Regions from separate parts of the Lysinibacillus sp. BNK-21 genome, predicted to be linked through region 1. Evidence: a T-box and tRNA genes for the amino acid it is inferred to sense, from the RefSeq annotation. Region 1 holds a T-box; the other holds one or more tRNA genes.

What was found. A T-box is a leader RNA that pairs with one kind of tRNA and senses whether it is charged. The one in region 1 lies ahead of cysS (cysteine--tRNA ligase), so its partner is inferred to be a tRNA-Cys.
Region 2: it has a tRNA-Cys gene. The T-box ahead of cysS (cysteine--tRNA ligase) is inferred to sense a tRNA for this amino acid. The anticodon was not compared.

Annotation. Positions count from the first base shown of each region.
Region 1 is NZ_JBLQTS010000001.1:4,681,573-4,692,893, reverse strand. It holds gene ACMGGO_RS23450 (Mini-ribonuclease 3) at 1-328, opposite strand, end outside; gene cysS (cysteine--tRNA ligase) at 313-1,713, opposite strand; T-box leader at 1,775-1,993, opposite strand; gene gltX (glutamate--tRNA ligase) at 2,044-3,504, opposite strand; gene ispF (2-C-methyl-D-erythritol 2,4-cyclodiphosphate synthase) at 3,595-4,071, opposite strand; gene epsC (serine O-acetyltransferase EpsC) at 4,213-5,154, opposite strand; gene ispD (2-C-methyl-D-erythritol 4-phosphate cytidylyltransferase) at 5,469-6,164, opposite strand; gene ACMGGO_RS23420 (PIN/TRAM domain-containing protein) at 6,176-7,261, opposite strand; gene radA (DNA repair protein RadA) at 7,544-8,920, opposite strand; gene ACMGGO_RS23410 (ATP-dependent Clp protease ATP-binding subunit) at 9,012-11,321, opposite strand, start outside.
Region 2 is NZ_JBLQTS010000001.1:525,570-536,890, forward strand. It holds gene bcp (thioredoxin-dependent thiol peroxidase) at 28-504, shown strand; gene ACMGGO_RS02585 (D-2-hydroxyacid dehydrogenase) at 501-1,445, shown strand; gene perR (peroxide-responsive transcriptional repressor PerR) at 1,567-2,010, shown strand; gene ACMGGO_RS02595 (YgzB family protein) at 2,033-2,383, opposite strand; gene ACMGGO_RS02600 (nucleotidyltransferase-like protein) at 2,533-3,420, shown strand; rRNA gene ACMGGO_RS02605 (16S ribosomal RNA) at 3,770-5,321, shown strand; rRNA gene ACMGGO_RS02610 (23S ribosomal RNA) at 5,503-8,430, shown strand; rRNA gene rrf (5S ribosomal RNA) at 8,543-8,658, shown strand; tRNA gene ACMGGO_RS02620 (tRNA-Asn) at 8,675-8,751, shown strand; tRNA gene ACMGGO_RS02625 (tRNA-Ser) at 8,757-8,848, shown strand; tRNA gene ACMGGO_RS02630 (tRNA-Glu) at 8,873-8,947, shown strand; tRNA gene ACMGGO_RS02635 (tRNA-Val) at 8,963-9,038, shown strand; tRNA gene ACMGGO_RS02640 (tRNA-Met) at 9,065-9,139, shown strand; tRNA gene ACMGGO_RS02645 (tRNA-Asp) at 9,143-9,218, shown strand; tRNA gene ACMGGO_RS02650 (tRNA-Phe) at 9,234-9,306, shown strand; tRNA gene ACMGGO_RS02655 (tRNA-Thr) at 9,319-9,394, shown strand; tRNA gene ACMGGO_RS02660 (tRNA-Tyr) at 9,404-9,487, shown strand; tRNA gene ACMGGO_RS02665 (tRNA-Trp) at 9,501-9,574, shown strand; tRNA gene ACMGGO_RS02670 (tRNA-His) at 9,587-9,662, shown strand; tRNA gene ACMGGO_RS02675 (tRNA-His) at 9,698-9,773, shown strand; tRNA gene ACMGGO_RS02680 (tRNA-Gln) at 9,778-9,852, shown strand; tRNA gene ACMGGO_RS02685 (tRNA-Gly) at 9,858-9,932, shown strand; tRNA gene ACMGGO_RS02690 (tRNA-Cys) at 9,941-10,014, shown strand; tRNA gene ACMGGO_RS02695 (tRNA-Leu) at 10,062-10,142, shown strand; gene ACMGGO_RS02700 (PqqD family protein) at 11,035-11,295, shown strand; gene ACMGGO_RS02705 (lasso peptide biosynthesis B2 protein) at 11,288-11,321, shown strand, end outside.

The DNA of each region.
Region 1 (11,321 bases):
CTGAGCTATTACGATAGGTTTGGACATCCGTATTTTTTGGTACAGAGCCGGATTTGGCATTGCGTCCACGGCGGAACACAGCCAATTCCTCCTCTGTTAAATAATTTTCATCCATCATGCGATGAACGATCATCGATTGCGCTTTTGCTGAGACGTAGCGAGTTGCCTCTCGATGTAGTGTGTTTGGTTTAACACGACCAGAGCGTAGCAAATATTCTCGGACCTTTTGTTCCAATACGGCATCACCCATATAGGCTAACGCCAGCGCTTTTAATTGTTTAACATCTTCATTGCGAAGTTTATCCAACTTAATTACCCTCGTTTCCATCTAGTTCCTTGTCGTGTATCTTCTAAAATGATACCTTGGGCTTGCAAATGGTCACGGATCTCATCAGAGCGAGCAAAATCACGATTTTTACGTGCCTCGACGCGCTCTTGTAGTAATGCTTCAATTTCTTCGTCTAATAGTTCTTCTTCTTTTGCAAATTCAATACCTAAGACGTCACCTAGTACTTCAAAGGTTTCAATAAAGGTTTCTAATACCTTCTTGCAAGTATTGGCTTCATTTAAGTAAATATTAGCAATACGAGCTACTTCAAATAATACAGAAATAGCGTTGGCTGTATTAAAATCATCATCCATTGCCTCTTCAAAATGCGCTTTCTGTTCCGCAATTTTGTTCAGCCATTCTTCTGAATGATCACCTAAGCTTACAGTAGTCGTAAGGCGATGCTTCACATTGTTGTATGCTGTACGAATGCGCTCTAAACCTGACGCAGCAGCTTCTACTAGGTCCTTCGCAAAGTTAATTGGATGACGATAATGGACAGATAGCATGAAGAAACGCAATATCTGCGGGTCAATTTGTTTACGGATATCATTCACAAGAATAAAATTCCCAAGAGATTTGGACATCTTTTCATTATCAATATTAATATACCCGTTATGCATCCAATAACGCGCAAATGTTTTATCATTGTGTGCCTCTGATTGAGCAATTTCATTTTCGTGGTGAGGGAAAGTTAAATCCTGCCCACCAGCATGAATATCAATAGTATCTCCTAAATGTTCACGAGCCATTACAGAACACTCAATATGCCACCCTGGACGGCCATCTCCCCATGGGCTTTCCCAGAATATCTCACCTGGCTTAGCAGCTTTCCATAAAGCAAAATCTAGCGCATCATCTTTTTTCTCGCCCGCTTCAATACGAGCACCGATTTTTAAATCGTCAACTGATTGGTGTGATAATTTACCGTAGCCATCAAATTTACGAGTACGGTAATACACATCTCCTGCAGACTCATAAGCGTAGCCCTTTTCAATTAGCACTTGAATAAATTGAATGATATCGTCCATATGCTCTGTCACACGTGGATGAACATCTGCCTTTTTGCATCCCAGTGCTGTAACATCTTCAAAATAGGCTGCAATAAAACGCTCTGTTAATTCGTGTACTTCTTCACCAAGCTCATTTGCTGCTTTAATAATTTTATCGTCTACATCCGTAAAATTGGAAACAAACTTTACATCATAGCCTTTATACTGAAAATAACGACGTACTGTATCATAAACAATTACAGGACGTGAATTCCCAATATGGATATAGTTATAAACCGTAGGACCGCAGACATACATTTTTACCTTGCCCTCTTCTAGCGGTACAAAGGTTTCCTTTTGTCGTGTTAATGAGTTAAAAATTTGAATACCCATTGTATTTCACTCTCCTTTTCTGTTGAATAAAAAAAGCGCCTCTATCACTCCTAAAAGGAATGACAGAGACGCTCGATTTGCGTGGTTCCACTCTGATTGAAGACAAAAGGTCTTCCACTTTGGACATCCATTAACGGGGATGACTCGATAAAGCCTACTCTCGTTCAGCTTTATGCTCAAAGGTGCATTTCAGTTTTGCCTAGGCTCAGACCACTTTCAGCCGATGATGGTCCTCTCTTAAGAGCATGCGCCACTTACTTCTCCTTATCAACGCTTTTTCAATGTAAATACATTTTACAACGAAAGAATGAATTGTCAATAAATTTATCTTTATTGTGCAAATTTTTCTACACGGTCAATTGCTTTCTCTTTACCAATTAAACAAATGGCGTTCGGCAACTCTGGTCCATGTGTTTCACCTGTTGTCACAACACGGATTGGCATGAACAGATTTTTACCTTTATGACCAGTTGTCTTTTGTACAGCTTTAATCGCAGCTTTTACCGCATCTGGTGTAAACTCTTCTAGCTCTTCCAATTGTGCTTTAAATGCCGCCATTACTTCAGGTACTTGCTCTCCTGCTAAAACCTCTTTTGCTTCTTCATCATATTCAATATGGTCGTTAAAGAATAGGCTAGATAATTCGACAATTTCTGCACCAAAGCTCATTTGGTCATGATAAAGTGCGATTAAATCCGTCGCCCAAGCATGTTGCTCTGCAGTAAGCTCTTCAGGTAATAAGCCTGCTTTTTGTAGATGTGGTAAAGATAAAGCTACAACTTCTTCCAAAGACAACTTTTTAATATATTGATTATTCATCCATGTTAGCTTTTGTTTATCGAACATAGATGGTGATTTTGAAAGACGTTTTTCATCAAAAATTTTGATAAATTCTTCTTTTGAGAAAATCTCTTCTTCTCCCTCTGGAGACCAACCAAGTAGCGCAAAGAAGTTAAACATCGCTTCAGGAAGATAACCTAAATCTTTATATTGCGTAACAAATTGAATAATCGATTCATCACGCTTAGATAGTTTTTTACGGTTTTCGTTAATAATTAATGTCATATGTCCAAAGCGTGGATATTCCCAACCAAATGCATCAAAAATCATCATTTGCTTTGGTGTATTCGATAAATGCTCCTCACCGCGGAAAACGTGAGAGATTTCCATAAAGTGATCATCTAAAACAACTGCATAGTTATATGTTGGAATACCATTTGCTTTTACAAGTACCCAATCACCAATATCTTTAGACTCAAAGGTAACTTGTCCACGAACTAAATCTTCAAATTCGTATGTTACATTTTCAGGTACACGCATACGGATTGTGTATGGCTCACCTGCCGCTTCTTTAGCAGCGATTTCATCTGCTGATAAGTGGCGACATGTACCATCATAAGTAGGAGCAGCTACACCTCTTGCTTTTTGTTCTTCACGAGATGCTTCAAGCTTTTCAGAAGAACAGAAACACTTGTAGGCTACACCTTGTTCTAATAGTTTTTCAGCGTGCTCTTTATAAATATCAAGACGTTCCATTTGACGATAAGGCGCATAAGGTCCACCAATATCAATGGACTCATCATATTCAATACCTAACCATTTTAGGTTATCTAGCTGAGATGCTTCTCCGCCCTCTACATTACGTTCAATATCCGTATCTTCAATACGTACAATGAATTTACCGTTATGATGTTTTGCATATAAATAATTGAATAATGCTGTACGCGCTCCACCGATATGTAAATAACCTGTTGGAGATGGCGCGTAACGAACGCGAACTTCTTTCGTCATAATTAAAAGCCTCCTAAATTTTCGATCAAAAATTGACTTTGTTCATTTTACCACTCTGTTACAGGAAATAAAAGCGGGGTTCATCCACATTTATTTCTTGATCAATAGAATTGTTGCCATTGTCGCAATACCTTCCTCGCGACCTGTAAAACCTAATCGTTCAGTTGTAGTTGCTTTAACATTTACCTGTGAAGGCTCTGCGTGTAATAATTCAGCGATACGTTGTTGCATCTGTCCAATATAGGGGGCCATTTTAGGACGCTGTGCCATAATGGTACAATCGACATTACCTAGAGAATAACCCTTATCCTCAACAATCTTCCAAATGTACTCTAATAATTTTGCTGAGTCCGCGTCCTTAAATGCAGGGTCTGTATCTGGAAAATGACGGCCAATATCCCCTTCTCCAATTGCTCCTAGAGCCGCATCTGTGACAGTGTGTAAGAGAACATCCGCATCTGAATGTCCTACTAGTCCTTTTTCATGCGGAATGGTAATGCCACCAATAATTAATGGACGACCTTCTTCAAATGCATGTACGTCAAAACCTTGTCCAATTCGAAACATATTCATCTTCCTTTAATTAATATTTAACATTATCATATCAAAATTTGCCCTAGGTTGTTTGAAAAGCGCTTTAATAATTATCCTCCTATAGCAGTAATGGGCAGTTTAGAAAGCTACACTCTCTAGACTGCCCCACATTCTTTAAATATGATACTCTATATTTTTCATTTGACTGTTGCTAATATTCGGAGATGGCTGTGAATTATAAACACGTGAATAAGGGGGAACAGAGTGTGTTAGCCAAATATTACTTCCTAAAACGGAATCGTGCCCAATCGTCGTCTCGCCCCCTAAGATAGTAGCACCAGCATAAATGACAACATTGTCGGCAATATTCGGATGACGTTTAATGCCCTTAATTGGATTACCATTTTCATCTAATGGGAAGCTTAGTGCACCTAATGTTACACCTTGATAAATTTTTACATTCTTACCGATAGTACAAGTTTCACCGATAACTACACCTGTTCCGTGGTCAATAAAGAATGATTCTCCTATTGTAGCCCCTGGATGAATATCGATACCCGTTAATCGGTGCGCATATTCTGACATAATTCGAGGCACAATTTGTACACCCATTTCGTATAACTCATGTGCGATGCGGTGAATATAAACAGCCACAATAGATGGATAGCTTAGCAAAATTTCCTCTGTGGAAAGAGCTGCTGGGTCACCATTATATGCCGCTTGAATATCTGTTTGTAGCACTTGGCGAATGGCAGGAAATCGATTAATCAAATTCATAACAATTTTGTCTGCTTGTTCACGGCAATACTTCTCGCAATTGGCAGGATCACTATCCTCCATATTATAAAATAATACTTTTTCGATAATATCCCGCAAATCTAATGCTGTTTCACGCAGCTTATTACTGCAAACTACGTTCACCCTTGTTTCATCAATAGGTCTTGTCATATAAATGCCAGGAAACAGCACCTCATGGAAATTATCTATTATTTTTATAACCCGATCTCGTCCATCAAAGCCTATTGAGTTGTCAACGTCGATGTACTGTTTATTTATACTAGTTAATGAACCTGTAATTTCTGGAACCTTTTGATTTAACCAATCATTTAATGACACAATAAACACCCCTCACATCTTTTCATCTATTCTATTACCTTATTAATCATATATCCACTATTTCATTTTACACGTAAAACGATCACACATGGATAAAATCCACTTTATTTGAGCATTCCAACTTTTTATTCTCTTCTACGCCTTCGTTTCTAATTCGACTAGCAGTTATGTCATTATTATCATACATATATGGATGAACAGATTACGAAGCAATAAGGCATTCTGACCATATAATTTTTCCCAAACAAAACAAATAAAAAAGACTATCCATCCTTAACAAACTACGAATGAATAGCCTCTATATATAATATTTCTTAATGATTGAATGATCCACGCTTACGCAAAATTGCCTCACCAAATACTAAGTCTTCTTGTGTTGTCATTTTTACATTTTCATAACTACTTTCTACGATGTGTACCTGATGTCCGAGACGCTCCATTAGCATTGCCTCATCTGTCCCAAGAAAACCTACTTTTTCAGCTACGTCCTCCGCTTCCATAATTAATTCAAAACGGAATGCTTGTGGAGTTTGCACCATCCAAAGGCTTTCTCGATCAACCGTTTCCTCTATAATGCCATTCATTGATACTTTTTTCATCGTATCTTTCGCACGAACCCCTGCAATTGCTGCACCATGATGATGCGCGTTCTGTACAAGCTTTGCAATGATATCATGCGTAATAAACGGGCGTGCTGCGTCATGGACAAGCACAATATCTACCTGTTGCATCTCTTTCATGCAAGAATGAACCGAATGCTGTCGCTCAGCACCCCCATCAGGTAAACCCTTCACTTTGGTAATCCTATAGTCCTCTAGCATTTTTTGAATAAATCCACGCTCTTCTGGTTTTACAGCGAGCCAAATACCTGTGCAAGCGGGATCTTGTTGAAACACTTCTAGCGTGTGTACCAGAATAGGTTTCTCTAAAAGCTTTAAAAATAATTTATTTTGCCCTGCACCCATACGCTTCCCACTTCCGGCAGCAGGTAGAACCACTTCATATTGCATTTCCCCACATCCTAATCGTCCTTCGGCTTAGCAAATATCATACGACCTGCTGATGTTTGCAGCACACTAGTAACTGTAACTGTAATTGCCTGTCCGATGTAACTACGACCACCTTCAACCACTATCATCGTACCATCATCTAAATAGGCAACTCCTTGGTTATGCTCTTTGCCATCCTTTATAACCACAACCTGCATATCTTCACCTGGTATAACTACAGGTTTCACTGCATTCGCTAAATCATTGATATTTAACACTTTTACATGATGGAGCTCACAGACTTTATTCAGGTTAAAATCATTGGTAACGATGCATGTATCATTGCCCATTTTTTTTGCAAGACGGACAAGCTTTAAATCTACCTCTTGTACATCTTCAAAATCCTCGTCTGTAATTTCAACTTTTGTCTTACGTTCATCTTGTAATTTTTTTAAAATATCTAAACCACGCCGACCTCTTGTGCGCTTTAAGGTATCAGAAGAATCAGCTATATGCTGAAGCTCTGTGAGCACAAATTGAGGTACAACTAATATACCCTCAATGAAGCCTGTTTCAGAAATATCAGCAATACGACCATCAATAATTACACTTGTATCTAGCAGTTTGTAGCTTCCACGAACCTCTTGAGCTTCAGCACCTTCAGCAGCTTTTTTCTTCGTATTGGTACTACGTAATGTAAAAAGCTGTATGAGCTCATCTCTTTTTCTAAAACCTAGACGGAACCCTAAATACCCTAATACAAATGACAGGATAATTGGAAATACTTCCGAAATAATAGGGAATGGTACACTATCAATGGCAAAGCCTAAAAAGTAAGCGACAATCAACCCAATTATTAAACCAAACGTACCAAATAATAAATCTCCGATAGGAACCTTAAACAGAACTTCTTCCATCCAGCTAATGAGCCTTACAAAGTAATCGGAAAATGCAAAAGATAGTGTAAACAGTAAAAGTGCGCCTAGAGCTACTGATACATAAGGATTATCTAGCCAAGGATTAGATGATAAATGAAGCAATTCGTATAATGGCGGTAAGAAAACAAGGCCCAATGCTCCTCCAATCAGTAAAAACGCAATTTGAACAAATTTTTTCACAAGCTGTCACCTCCTAATTGTTAGTTAAGATTATACATAGTTTACGGTAGAAAATCTTTCATGAGCTCAGTCAAAATCTCATTATTTTTGATGTTGTGAAACAAGGATAAGATAGTTAGACAAAATTTTACAAACTTCTATTTTGTTCGTACTAGATGAAATCCTTTATTCATTCATCAGCTATTATTTAGGACGTTTATTCTTTTATATGAGTTTCCGATATTAGCATTAAAAGTGAAGGAAAATGCATGTCAGAATAATATCCAACATGCACAACCTCCTTTATAACTCTCTAAAGCATGCATTTAGTGCATCTTTTATCGTTTCTACACCAACAATTTCAATTCCCTGCGGAAATTCCCAACCACCAATATTTGAAGAAGGAATGAAAGCTCTTTTAAATCCAAGCTTCGCCGCTTCAATGACTCGCTGTTCTATACGTGATACCCGACGGACCTCACCTGTCAGTCCGACCTCACCAATAAAGCAATCCGTTGCACGCACTGCCTGATCCTTAAAACTAGATACAATGCTTGTCAACACCGCTAAATCTATTGCTGGCTCATCCAGCTTGACACCACCAGCAACTTTAATATATGCATCCTGAGCTTGTAGCATGAGACCCATACGCTTTTCTAGTACAGCCATTAGCAATTGTACTCGATTTTGATCGACACCTGTGGCCATACGTTTAGGATAGTTAAAGCTTGTAGGCGTAACTAAGGATTGAATTTCAACAAGAATTGGCCTTGTCCCCTCCATTGAGGCTACAATAGTTGACCCTGCCGCACCTTGTGAACGCTCCTGTAAAAATAACTCAGAAGGGTTTAGAACTTCCTTTAACCCACCTTGAAGCATTTCAAATATAGCAATTTCATTTGTAGATCCGAAGCGGTTTTTTTGGCTTCGTAAAATACGATGATTATGATGTCTTTCCCCTTCAAAGTATAGTACAGTATCCACCATATGCTCTAAAATACGTGGCCCAGCAATTTGCCCCTCTTTTGTGACATGCCCTACTAGAAAAATAGCAATGCCTTTTGTTTTAGCGATTCGCATCAGCTCGGCTGTACATTCACGAACCTGTGAGACACTACCTGGGGCGCTTGTTACTTCTGGATGAAAAACCGTTTGTATGGAATCGACAATGACAAATTTAGGTTGTACTTCATCAATGGTTTGGTTTAAAAACTCTAGGTTTGTTTCGGAGTATATGTAGAGCTCTTGAGAAATCACTCCTAAACGCTCTGCTCGTAATTTCGTTTGACGAATAGATTCCTCTCCAGAAATATAAAGTACGCGATGCCCTTTATTCGAGAGTAATGCGGAAACCTGTAATAGTAATGTTGATTTCCCTATTCCAGGATCACCCCCAATTAATACTAGAGAACCAGGTACAATGCCACCGCCTAATACACGATTGAGTTCGCCCATTTCTGTTGCTACGCGCGATTCTTCAGTAGCTTCCACTTGGATAATCGGGATTGCCTTTTGAGTAACTGTAGCAGAATGTTGAAATGCTCCACGTGGGCCTTTTGCAACCATTTCTACTTCTTCCACCATTTTATTCCATTCACCACACCCAGGGCATCTTCCCATCCATTTAGCAGATTCATAGCCACAGCCTGAACATACAAATTTCGTTTTTTTCTTTGCCAAATTGCTTTCACCTCGAATATTTGTTCTTATCCTTAATTGTACAGAAAAAAAGACAGCTTGGCACTTAAAGCCTTACTGTCTTTCCTTGAAATTATTTAGAGATGGATACTCCCTCTTTTTTCTTTACAACAAACTCATCGTTTACGTAATCAATGACAACCTGATTACCCTTTTCTACATTACCCTTTAGTAATTCTTCTGATAATCGATCCTCTACTTGTTTTTGTAATGCACGACGTAGTGGACGAGCACCATATTGAGGGTCATAGCCTTCTTCAGCAATTTTTTCAAGTGCTGCATCAGTCAGCTCTAACGAAATGTCTTGCTCTTGCAAGCGTTTTGTTAAAGCATTGCCCATCATCGCAATGATTTCTTTTAAGTGCTCTTTTTCTAATGCGTGGAAGACAATCATTTCATCGATACGGTTTAAGAATTCTGGACGGAATGCTTTTTTCAATTCTTCTAACATCGTACCCTTCATGTCTTTATGCTTAGACTCTGCACCACCTACATTGAAACCAAGGTTCTTTTGGTATTTTAATGCATCCGCACCAACGTTTGAAGTCATAATGACCACTGTATTGCGGAAGTCTACTACACGTCCCTTAGAGTCTGTTAAACGACCATCTTCAAGCACTTGCAATAGAATATTGAATACATCAGGGTGTGCCTTTTCAATTTCATCTAATAAAACGACTGAATATGGCTTACGGCGAACTTTCTCTGTCAGTTGGCCACCATCATCGAAGCCTACATAGCCCGGAGGTGAACCTACTAAACGAGAAGTCGAATGTTTCTCCATGTACTCGGACATGTCAACACGAATCATCGCATCCTCATCGCCAAACATTACCTCAGCAAGTGCTCTTGCAAGCTCTGTTTTACCAACGCCTGTAGGTCCTAAGAAGATAAATGAGCCAATTGGTCGTTTTGGATCTTTTAAGCCTGCTCTTGCACGACGTATGGCACGAGAAATCGCTTCTACTGCTTCTCCTTGCCCTACTACACGTTTGTGTAACTCTTCTTCAAGCTGTAATAACTTCGAAGATTCTTCAGAAGCAATTTTAGCTACTGGGATTCCTGTCCACATTGATACAACTGCTGCTACATCATCCACAGTCACTTTAGATTCGGCTTTACCTTGCTCTTCTTTCCAATTTTTTCGAGTAGCTTCAATTTCATCCTTCAGCTTTTGCTCTGTATCTCTTAGCGCTGCTGCCTTTTCAAATTCTTGACCTGATACGGCTGCATTTTTTTCAGAACGAACATTTTCAAGCTTATCCTCAAGCGCCTTTAAGTTTGGTGGTACTGCGAATGAGCGTAAGCGTACTTTAGAACCTGCTTCATCGATTAAGTCAATCGCTTTATCTGGTAAGAATCGATCAGAAATATATCTATCACTCATTTTTGCCGCTGCTTCAATGGCTTCATCTGTAATTTTCACACGGTGATGCGCTTCATAACGATCGCGTAAGCCTTGAATAATTAGAATAGCCTCTTCCACTGTCGGCTCATCCACTTGGATTGGTTGGAAACGACGCTCTAAGGCCGCATCCTTTTCAATGTACTTGCGGTACTCATCAAGTGTTGTGGCACCAATACATTGAAGCTCCCCACGTGCTAAAGATGGTTTTAAGATATTTGATGCATCAATCGCACCTTCAGCACCACCCGCACCAATTAATGTATGCAATTCGTCAATAAATAAAATGATGTTGCCTGCTTGGCGAATTTCATCCATCACTTTTTTCAAACGATCTTCAAATTCTCCACGATATTTTGTACCTGCAACAACTGTCCCCATATCTAGTGTCATTACACGTTTGTCACGAAGGATTTCTGGCACTTCGTTATTAATAATTTGCTGTGCCAATCCTTCAGCAATCGCTGTTTTACCAACACCTGGCTCACCAATCAATACAGGGTTATTTTTCGTACGACGCGATAAAACTTCAATAACTCGTGTAATTTCCTTGCTTCGGCCAATAACAGGGTCTAAAGTACCTTCACGTGCAATTTGTGTTAAATCACGTGCTAGACTATCTAATGTTGGTGTATTGGCAGCTTGAGCTGCTTGTTGACCAGATTGTGCATTATCATTATTACCTAATAGCAATAATACTTGCTGGCGAGCTTTATTTAAACCGACTCCCGCATTGTTTAAAACGCGAGCTGCCACGCCCTCACCCTCACGTATAAGCGCCAATAATAGATGCTCTGTACCGATATAGGAGTGACCTAGTTTACGTGACTCATCAACAGATAATTCAATTACTTTTTTAGCTCTTGGTGTATAATGAACGATTGGACCGACATCTTCTTTGCCCTTACCAACTAATTCTTCAATGCCAGCTTCAATCATTTGAGGACTAATATCAATGGCTTCTAACGCTTTCGCAGC
Region 2 (11,321 bases), 4.2 Mb from region 1:
AATAGGACCTACAGAGGAGGAGATTGTATGACATTACTAGAAGGACAAAAAGCGCCGGATTTTTCTCTATTGAACGAAAAGGGCGAGATGGTGCATTTAGCTGATTTTAAAGGAAAAAATGTTATTTTATACTTTTACCCAAAGGATATGACACCAGGCTGCACGACGGAGGCATGTGATTTTCGCGATAAGTTTGAGGACTTCAGTCATTTAAATGCTGTTGTTCTGGGTGTTAGCCCAGATAACGCAAGCAAGCATACAAAATTTATTGATAAGCATGGTTTGCCATTTTCATTATTAGTGGATGAGGACCATGCTATTGCTGAAGCTTATGATGTATGGGTTTTAAAGAAAATGTATGGACGTGAATATATGGGCATAGAGCGTTCAACGTTTTTAATTGATGCTGAGGGGAAGCTTGTAAAAGCTTGGCGCAAAGTTCGAGTGAAAAATCATATTGAAGAAGTATATGCTTATTTAGCAGAACAGGAGGCAAAACAATGAGAATCTATTTTACATTTGAACCTAGACCAGATTTACGAGAACCATTAGTAGCAGAATTTCCACAGCTTGAATTTATCTTTGAAAAGAGCATATCAAATGAAGAGCTTCAACAAGCGGATGTATTAGTTACATATGGTGAAGATTTAACAGAAGAGAGTATTCAATCTGCTACAAAGCTAAAATGGATTTTTGTTGCATCGGCAGGTATAGAAAAAATGCCAGCTCAGGCTATTATTGAACGCAGGATTCTAGTTTCAAATGTTCGTGGCATTCATAAAACGCCTATGGCTGAATCGATTCTTGCTCATATTTTAGCCATTAAACGAGCTTTGCCTTGGATGTATGAGCAGCAAAAGAAAAATGAATGGTCGAAAAAAACACAACAAACGGAATTACGAGATAGTACGGCACTTATTTTGGGGCCAGGTGCCATTGGTTCGGAAGTTGGGCGTTTATTGCAAGCTTTTGGTGTTACAACAATTGGGTGTAACCGCTCTGGTAAAGAAGCGGCCTATATGAATACGATGATTAGTTTTACCAATTTGAAAGAAGCACTACCTCTTGCAGATATCGTTATTTCTGTATTACCAAAAACAACAGAAACGACCCATTTATTAAAAGAAGAGCATTTTGTTGCGATGAAAAACAATGCGATCTTCATGAATTTTGGTCGAGGTAATTTAGTTGATGAAAACGTACTCATTCAAGCGATTGAAAGAAAGCAAATAGGACACGCAGTTTTAGATGTATTTGAAGAGGAGCCTCTGACATCCGACAATCCATTATGGACATTACCAAATGTTATAGTATCACCTCATGTATCCAGTCATTCTTCTCGTTATGTTGAGCGTAGCTTAGAAATTTTCAAGCCAAGCCTAACAAAATGGCTAAAGGGTGACACGGATTTAGAAAATGTTATGGATTTATCAAGAGGATATTAAGGAAAAAACCATTGATTTATTGAGGATAAGCAATGTGTGATTGTTGACGAAGTAGTACGAATTGGATACACTATTTATAACAATTATAAATTAATAATACTTATGGAAGAGGTGCATGACGATGTCTGCAACGCATTTACAAGATGCACTGGACACGTTGAAAACAACTGGTGTACGTATTACTCCTCAGCGTCATGCTATTTTGGAATATCTAATTCAATCAATGGCACATCCTACTGCCGATGAAATTTATAAAGCTCTTGAGGGTAAGTTCCCTAATATGAGTGTAGCGACTGTTTATAACAACCTGCGTGTATTTCGTGAAGTAGGTCTTGTGAAAGAGCTAACTTACGGGGATGCTTCAAGTCGCTTTGATTTCGTGACAAACGATCATTACCATATGATTTGTGAATGCTGTGGTAAGATCGTCGATTTCCATTATCCTGGACTCGACGAAATAGAGCATTTTGCATCACAGGTAACAGGCTTTGATGTGCATTCGCATCGCTTAGAGATATACGGCACTTGTCCATCATGTAAAGTTGCTACTGCTAAAGTACAATAAAAATCCTAGCTCTTAAAAAGGGCTAGGATTTTTTTGTTTTATTATAGGATTGATCGAACTCTTTACCTTCTAGAGTAGGATCAAGTGTTAATGGCTCATTGCAGTACATGCACATATCTACTCGGCCTAAAACCTTTGTATGTTTATGGCAATTAGGACACTCTACTTGAATAGCTCTTGTTGACAGTAATCCGATCCACGCATATACAACTGTGCTACCGATAATACAAAGAACACCTAGTGACATGAAAATTAAAACTAATATCGGGCTGTTTTTAAAGAAAATGCCTCCGTACATGACAATAAAACCAAAAAAGATTAGTGCTAATGCGAATGAACGAATTTTATTAATTTTACTTTTATAAGGTTTCATATTTCATCTTGCCTCCCAATCTAAAATCTACTATAACATATAAGGGCAAAGTATTTTAGCTTTGAACTGAATGAAAGAAGGAATACTTTTAGAGTATGTCGAATTTTTAACGGAACAAAACAACCTATATGAATAAAGGAGGGCTGAACATGGAGCAAGTACTGCGTCCGATATATCAAGAACGTGCGAGTCAGTCGAATACATTAGGCGTAATTTTAGTGGAAAAGCGTGAAGAACAAAGTAACGTTACAGATACATTTGATACGGTTTTACTCATTATCGTAAAAGAAGCAGAGCAACCAGTCTTTTCAAAACATTACTTATATGAAGGAAATAAAATCGCTCTACATACTGTTACGGAGAAATTAATTCGAAAATGGTTACTCATCGGTTCAAATAGAAAGGTTGTTGATTGGATATTCTTCGGTAGAGTATTATTTGATCGGAATGAATTTCTGCATAAACTAAAAATAGAATTGCAGGAATTTCCGTATAGTGGTCGTAAAATTAAAACAGGTATTCAATTTTCAAAGTTAATTCGTCGCTATTTGGAGGGGAAAGAATACTTTGATAAAGGAAGTTACTTAGATGCTTATAATCATGTTGTGGATTCGCTACATCATCTAGGCCGCCTATCTATTATCGATAGTGGCCTGTATCCTGAAGTAACTGTTTGGGCACAGGTGAAAAAAATCGAGCCAGCCATCTATAAGCTGTATGAAGAGCTAGTGACAAGTAATGAGCCAATAGAAAAGCGCTTAGAATTATTGTTTTTAGCAAGTGAGTTTTTAATCCACTCTCGTACACGAGATGGGGCACAGCATATATTAGAAGTCATGCAAACAAAAGAAATGTGGACTATTCAGGAATTACATGATCATCATGAACTTGTTAACTACTCAGTGGATTTAGAAGTGTTTGTTGAGTATCTAGTGGATAAAGGCTATATTCAAATTGAACCCATTGCAGCGAAAAATGATAGGATATTTCACCGTCATTACAAGGTAAATAAAGATGCTCTAGAAATGGGGCAATGACTGTAGTATGCTTGTAATCGAGGTATCTAAAAAATACCTCGATATTTTTTTAGAAAAGTAGTTGACGAATAATATCTTAGTATTGTATTATATTAATTGTCGCTAAGACATAAACGAATAACTCAGAAAAACACAAAAAACTTTTTTAAAAAAGTTGTTGACATGTTTTGAATGAGATGTTAATATAAAGAAGTCGCTGAAAAACGACTTAAATAATGAACCTTGAAAACTGAACAAGCAAAACGTAATCAATAAAGTTTTAAGTAGCTAGCTTCGGTTAGTGAACAAAACAAAAATTTTGGACATCAAACATGATGCCAGCAAAACAATTTGAGCTAATCAAATTTCTTTTATGGAGAGTTTGATCCTGGCTCAGGACGAACGCTGGCGGCGTGCCTAATACATGCAAGTCGAGCGAACAGAAAAGGAGCTTGCTCCTTTGACGTTAGCGGCGGACGGGTGAGTAACACGTGGGCAACCTACCCTATAGTTTGGGATAACTCCGGGAAACCGGGGCTAATACCGAATAATCTCTTTTGCTTCATGGTGAAAGACTGAAAGACGGTTTCGGCTGTCGCTATAGGATGGGCCCGCGGCGCATTAGCTAGTTGGTGAGGTAACGGCTCACCAAGGCGACGATGCGTAGCCGACCTGAGAGGGTGATCGGCCACACTGGGACTGAGACACGGCCCAGACTCCTACGGGAGGCAGCAGTAGGGAATCTTCCACAATGGGCGAAAGCCTGATGGAGCAACGCCGCGTGAGTGAAGAAGGTTTTCGGATCGTAAAACTCTGTTGTAAGGGAAGAACAAGTACAGTAGTAACTGGCTGTACCTTGACGGTACCTTATTAGAAAGCCACGGCTAACTACGTGCCAGCAGCCGCGGTAATACGTAGGTGGCAAGCGTTGTCCGGAATTATTGGGCGTAAAGCGCGCGCAGGCGGTCCTTTAAGTCTGATGTGAAAGCCCACGGCTCAACCGTGGAGGGTCATTGGAAACTGGGGGACTTGAGTGCAGAAGAGGAAAGTGGAATTCCAAGTGTAGCGGTGAAATGCGTAGAGATTTGGAGGAACACCAGTGGCGAAGGCGACTTTCTGGTCTGTAACTGACGCTGAGGCGCGAAAGCGTGGGGAGCAAACAGGATTAGATACCCTGGTAGTCCACGCCGTAAACGATGAGTGCTAAGTGTTAGGGGGTTTCCGCCCCTTAGTGCTGCAGCTAACGCATTAAGCACTCCGCCTGGGGAGTACGGTCGCAAGACTGAAACTCAAAGGAATTGACGGGGGCCCGCACAAGCGGTGGAGCATGTGGTTTAATTCGAAGCAACGCGAAGAACCTTACCAGGTCTTGACATCCCGTTGACCACTGTAGAGATATAGTTTCCCCTTCGGGGGCAACGGTGACAGGTGGTGCATGGTTGTCGTCAGCTCGTGTCGTGAGATGTTGGGTTAAGTCCCGCAACGAGCGCAACCCTTGATCTTAGTTGCCATCATTTAGTTGGGCACTCTAAGGTGACTGCCGGTGACAAACCGGAGGAAGGTGGGGATGACGTCAAATCATCATGCCCCTTATGACCTGGGCTACACACGTGCTACAATGGACGATACAAACGGTTGCCAACTCGCGAGAGGGAGCTAATCCGATAAAGTCGTTCTCAGTTCGGATTGTAGGCTGCAACTCGCCTACATGAAGCCGGAATCGCTAGTAATCGCGGATCAGCATGCCGCGGTGAATACGTTCCCGGGCCTTGTACACACCGCCCGTCACACCACGAGAGTTTGTAACACCCGAAGTCGGTGAGGTAACCTTTTGGAGCCAGCCGCCGAAGGTGGGATAGATGATTGGGGTGAAGTCGTAACAAGGTAGCCGTATCGGAAGGTGCGGCTGGATCACCTCCTTTCTAAGGATTATTTCGGAATACAAACCTTGGGTTTGTAAGATTACGTTTTGCGTTCAGTTTTGAAGGTTCATTCTATCTGAATGAAACACTTCAAAACTTGTTCTTTGAAAACTGGATAAAACGACATTGAAATTGTAACAAACACATTTATTTTTTAAGTTTTTTATAGGCTTAATAACTTGGTTAAGTTATTAAGGGCGCACGGCGAATGCCTTGGCACTAGGAGCCGAAGAAGGACGGCACTAACACCGATATGCTTCGGGGAGCTGTAAGTGAGCTTTGATCCGGAGATTTCCGAATGGGGGAACCCACTACGTTTAATCGCGTAGTATCTTGACGTGAATACATAGCGTCTTGAAGGCAGACCCAGGGAACTGAAACATCTAAGTACCTGGAGGAAGAGAAAGAAAAATCGATTCCCTGAGTAGCGGCGAGCGAAACGGGAAGAGCCCAAACCAAGAGGCTTGCCTCTTGGGGTTGTAGGACACTCTATACGGAGTTACAAAAGAGCGAGTTAGATGAAGCGACTTGGAAAGGTCCGCCAGAGCAGGTAAAAGCCCTGTAGTCGAAAGTTCGTTCTCTCCTGAGTGGATCCTGAGTACGGCGGAACACGTGAAATTCCGTCGGAATCCGGGAGGACCATCTCCCAAGGCTAAATACTACCTAGTGACCGATAGTGAACCAGTACCGTGAGGGAAAGGTGAAAAGCACCCCGGAAGGGGAGTGAAAGAGATCCTGAAACCGTGTGCCTACAAGTAGTTAGAGCCCGTTAATGGGTGATAGCGTGCCTTTTGTAGAATGAACCGGCGAGTTACGATTACGTGCGAGGTTAAGCTTTAGAAGGCGGAGCCGCAGCGAAAGCGAGTCTGAATAGGGCGAAATAGTACGTGGTCGTAGACCCGAAACCAGGTGATCTACCCATGTCCAGGGTGAAGGTGAGGTAACACTTACTGGAGGCCCGAACCCACGCACGTTGAAAAGTGCGGGGATGAGGTGTGGGTAGCGGAGAAATTCCAATCGAACTTGGAGATAGCTGGTTCTCTCCGAAATAGCTTTAGGGCTAGCCTCGTGATGAGAATACTGGAGGTAGAGCACTGTTTGGACTAGGGGGCCATCCCGGTTTACCGAATTCAGACAAACTCCGAATGCCAGATATTTATACACGGGAGTCAGACTGCGAGTGATAAGATCCGTAGTCAAAAGGGAAACAGCCCAGACCACCAGCTAAGGTCCCAAAGTAATCGTTAAGTGGAAAAGGATGTGGCGTTGCACAGACAACCAGGATGTTGGCTTAGAAGCAGCCATCATTTAAAGAGTGCGTAATAGCTCACTGGTCGAGTGACGCTGCGCCGAAAATGTATCGGGGCTAAACGATTCACCGAAGCTGTGGATTGACATCTACGATGTCAGTGGTAGGAGAGCGTTCTAAGTGCGTTGAAGTCAGATCGGAAGGACTGGTGGAGCGCTTAGAAGTGAGAATGCCGGTATGAGTAGCGAAAGACGGGTGAGAATCCCGTCCACCGTATGACTAAGGTTTCCTGAGGAAGGCTCGTCCGCTCAGGGTTAGTCGGGACCTAAGCCGAGGCCGATAGGCGTAGGCGATGGACAACAGGTTGATATTCCTGTACCACCTCCTCACCGTTTGAGAAATGGGGGGACGCAGTAGGATAGGGTAAGCGCGCCGTTGGTTGTGCGCGTCCAAGCAGTAAGGCGTGTGTGTAGGCAAATCCGCACACTGTAACGTTGAGCTGTGATGGCGAGTCCGTATGGACGAAGTTCCTGATTTCACACTGCCAAGAAAAGCCTCTATCGAGGTGAGAGGTGCCCGTACCGCAAACCGACACAGGTAGTCGAGGAGAGAATCCTAAGGTGTGCGAGAGAACTCTCGTTAAGGAACTCGGCAAAATGACCCCGTAACTTCGGGAGAAGGGGTGCTCTTGAGCGTGCAAGCGCATGAGAGCCGCAGTGAATAGGCCCAGGCGACTGTTTAGCAAAAACACAGGTCTCTGCAAAACCGTAAGGTGACGTATAGGGGCTGACGCCTGCCCGGTGCTGGAAGGTTAAGAGGAGTGGTTAGCGCAAGCGAAGCTGCGAATTGAAGCCCCAGTAAACGGCGGCCGTAACTATAACGGTCCTAAGGTAGCGAAATTCCTTGTCGGGTAAGTTCCGACCCGCACGAAAGGCGTAACGATCTGGGCACTGTCTCAACGAGAGACTCGGTGAAATTATAGTACCTGTGAAGATGCAGGTTACCCGCGACAGGACGGAAAGACCCCGTGGAGCTTTACTGTAGCCTGATATTGAATTTTGGTACAACTTGTACAGGATAGGTAGGAGCCAGAGATCTCGGAGCGCCAGCTTCGAAGGAGGCGTCGGTGGGATACTACCCTGGTTGTATTGAAATTCTAACCCATGCCCCTTAGCGGGGCAGGAGACAGTGTCAGGCGGACAGTTTGACTGGGGCGGTCGCCTCCTAAAAGGTAACGGAGGCGCCCAAAGGTTCCCTCAGAATGGTTGGAAATCATTCGTAGAGTGTAAAGGCACAAGGGAGCTTGACTGCGAGACCTACAAGTCGAGCAGGGTCGAAAGACGGGCTTAGTGATCCGGTGGTTCCGCATGGAAGGGCCATCGCTCAACGGATAAAAGCTACCCCGGGGATAACAGGCTTATCTCCCCCAAGAGTCCACATCGACGGGGAGGTTTGGCACCTCGATGTCGGCTCATCGCATCCTGGGGCTGTAGTCGGTCCCAAGGGTTGGGCTGTTCGCCCATTAAAGCGGTACGCGAGCTGGGTTCAGAACGTCGTGAGACAGTTCGGTCCCTATCCGTCGTGGGCGTAGGAAATTTGAGAGGAGCTGTCCTTAGTACGAGAGGACCGGGATGGACACACCGCTGGTGTACCAGTTGTCTTGCCAAAGGCATCGCTGGGTAGCTATGTGTGGACGGGATAAGTGCTGAAAGCATCTAAGCATGAAGCCCCCCTCAAGATGAGATTTCCCATTACGCAAGTAAGTAAGATCCCTCAAAGACGATGAGGTAGATAGGTTCGAGGTGGAAGTGTGGTGACACATGGAGCTGACGAATACTAATCGATCGAGGACTTAACCAAAAAAGTTTGAAACATTCAATGCACCGTTTATCCAGTTTTGAAAGAATAAAATATTAGAATATACTTGTAATTTTTATAAGATATGTTATAATAAGTATTGTCTTTCAAATAGTCTAGTGATGATGGCAAAGAGGTCACACCCGTTCCCATACCGAACACGGAAGTTAAGCTCTTTAGCGCCGATGGTAGTTGGGGGCTTCCCCCTGTGAGAGTAGGACGTCGCTAGGCTATATACTAAAATTATTCCGAAGTAGCTCAGTTGGTAGTAGCACCTGACTGTTAATCAGGTTGTCGCAGGTTCGAGTCCTGCCTTCGGAGCCATTCTTGGAGAGTTGTCCGAGTGGCCGAAGGAGCACGATTGGAAATCGTGTAGGCGGTTAACACTGTCTCAAGGGTTCAAATCCCTTACTCTCCGCCAGCACTTTGATGTGTTCCAAACGATGGCCCCTTGGTCAAGTGGTTAAGACACCGCCCTTTCACGGCGGTAACACGGGTTCGAATCCCGTAGGGGTCACCAATTCAATACCCAGATGGAGGATTAGCTCAGCTGGGAGAGCATCTGCCTTACAAGCAGAGGGTCGGCGGTTCGAGCCCGTCATCCTCCACCATTATTTTAACAATATTATAGTATTATCGCGGGGTGGAGCAGTGGTAGCTCGTCGGGCTCATAACCCGAAGGTCGTTGGTTCAAATCCAGCCCCCGCAACCAAATGGTCCCGTGGTGTAGCGGTTAACATGCCTGCCTGTCACGCAGGAGATCGCCGGTTCGATCCCGGTCGGGACCGCCATTTATTTTAAAATATGGGTCAGTAGCTCAGTTGGTAGAGCATTAGATTGAAGCTCTAAGTGTCGGCGGTTCGATTCCGTCCTGACCCATCTTATTTTTTTGCCGGTTTAGCTCAGCAGGTAGAGCAACTGACTTGTAATCAGTAGGTCGTGGGTTCGATTCCTATAGCCGGCACCAGATATTCCCGGAGGGGTAGCGAAGTGGCTAAACGCGGCGGACTGTAAATCCGCTCCTTAGGGTTCGGCGGTTCGAATCCGTCCCCCTCCACCAGTTTTATTATTTTAGGGGCATAGTTCAACGGTAGAATAGAGGTCTCCAAAACCTTTGGTGTGGGTTCGATTCCTACTGCCCCTGCCAATTAATTTTATGGCGATTGTGGCGAAGTGGTTAACGCACCGGATTGTGGTTCCGGCATTCGTGGGTTCGATTCCCATCAGTCGCCCCATCTCATATAAAATTAATAAACATCATAATACAATGGCGATTGTGGCGAAGTGGTTAACGCACCGGATTGTGGTTCCGGCATTCGTGGGTTCGATTCCCATCAGTCGCCCCATTGTTGGGGTATAGCCAAGCGGTAAGGCAACGGATTTTGATTCCGTCATGCCTAGGTTCGAATCCTAGTACCCCAGCCATTTTTGCGGAAGTAGTTCAGTGGTAGAACACCACCTTGCCAAGGTGGGGGTCGCGAGTTCGAACCTCGTCTTCCGCTCCATGTATGACGGCGGCATAGCCAAGTGGTAAGGCACGGGTCTGCAACACCCTTATCACCGGTTCAAATCCGGTTGCCGCCTCCATATTTTAACTGTTAATCGGTTTATCCGATTTTTTTTATCTCCATTATGCCGGTGTGGCGGAATTGGCAGACGCGCACGACTCAAAATCGTGTTCCTTTGGAGTGTCGGTTCGACCCCGACCACCGGTATCATCAAATTAATAAAAATTAAGAAAGCTCATAAATCTTGATATAACAGGGTTTATGAGCTTTTTATATTAGGGGAATTGCAACAGGTTTAGAAAGAGAAGGATTCTTTTTGAAGAAAAGGTCAACGAGAATAAAAAAAGTATAGAAAATTCATTGGAAGAGAATAGTATGAGTTTTAACATAGAAGTTACTCATGGGTTTGAATCTCCAAAGGAATCATTAGAAACATAATTAAAACAAGAATGTTTATATTAGCATTCTTGTTTTTTTATGTGATAAAACATTGTGTGTCAGAACGTTCGCTATGATAGACTAAGCAGTTATGTTTATGTAAAACAGGTAAATTTGTTTTACAAATTTTACAGGGCTTTAGAGGGTAATAAATATCTTTACAATATTTTTCTATAAAGGTTGTGCCATTTTAGACGCCTGAAAAGAATAGGTTTATCCTATAGATTTTAGGTAAAAGACAAAGACATCTGTTTCAACATCAATAATTTTTTGAACTTTGGTGGAGAGAGAATATTTTCTTTTATACATTGATTTTTAGATTTCTATTTTTAAGATCTTTCATGGACCAATAAAACCCTACGAGTTGCATCTTCTAGTTGATTGAAAGTTAACAATCAACTAGAAGGTGCAGTTTTTATATATGTGTTGAGTGATGGACTTGATGTGGATGTAATCGATAGCACAAGAGTTGTCATTTTACTCCACTACATTTATATAATCATAAACGTAATGGAGTAAGTAGAAAAAATACGGTTATGTGGAAGAAAGAAGATGATAAGAGTAAAGAGACTGTTAGAGCTTATGACTGTGTATAGTAGTAATACAGGAACAGTATTAAAGGATTGTTCACAATGTAAAAGAGGAGGAAGTGGTAAAAGGGATGCGTGTAAAAAAATCAAAGTATCTTCTTTCCTATAAAGAAGAGGATGAATATCTAATTATTAATATTTATACGAATCAAATTTACGCACTAGATAAATTTAGTTCATTTATTTGGGAAGAGTTTGATAAAACACCAATAGTCTCTGATATTTCCAAATTAATAGCTAAAAGGACAAATGAAGATATTTTAATTATTCAAAAGGATTTAGATGGATTTTTAAATTCGTTGTCAAAAGGAGGTTTAATTAAATTTGTATAATATTTTATATTTATACAAAGAATTAA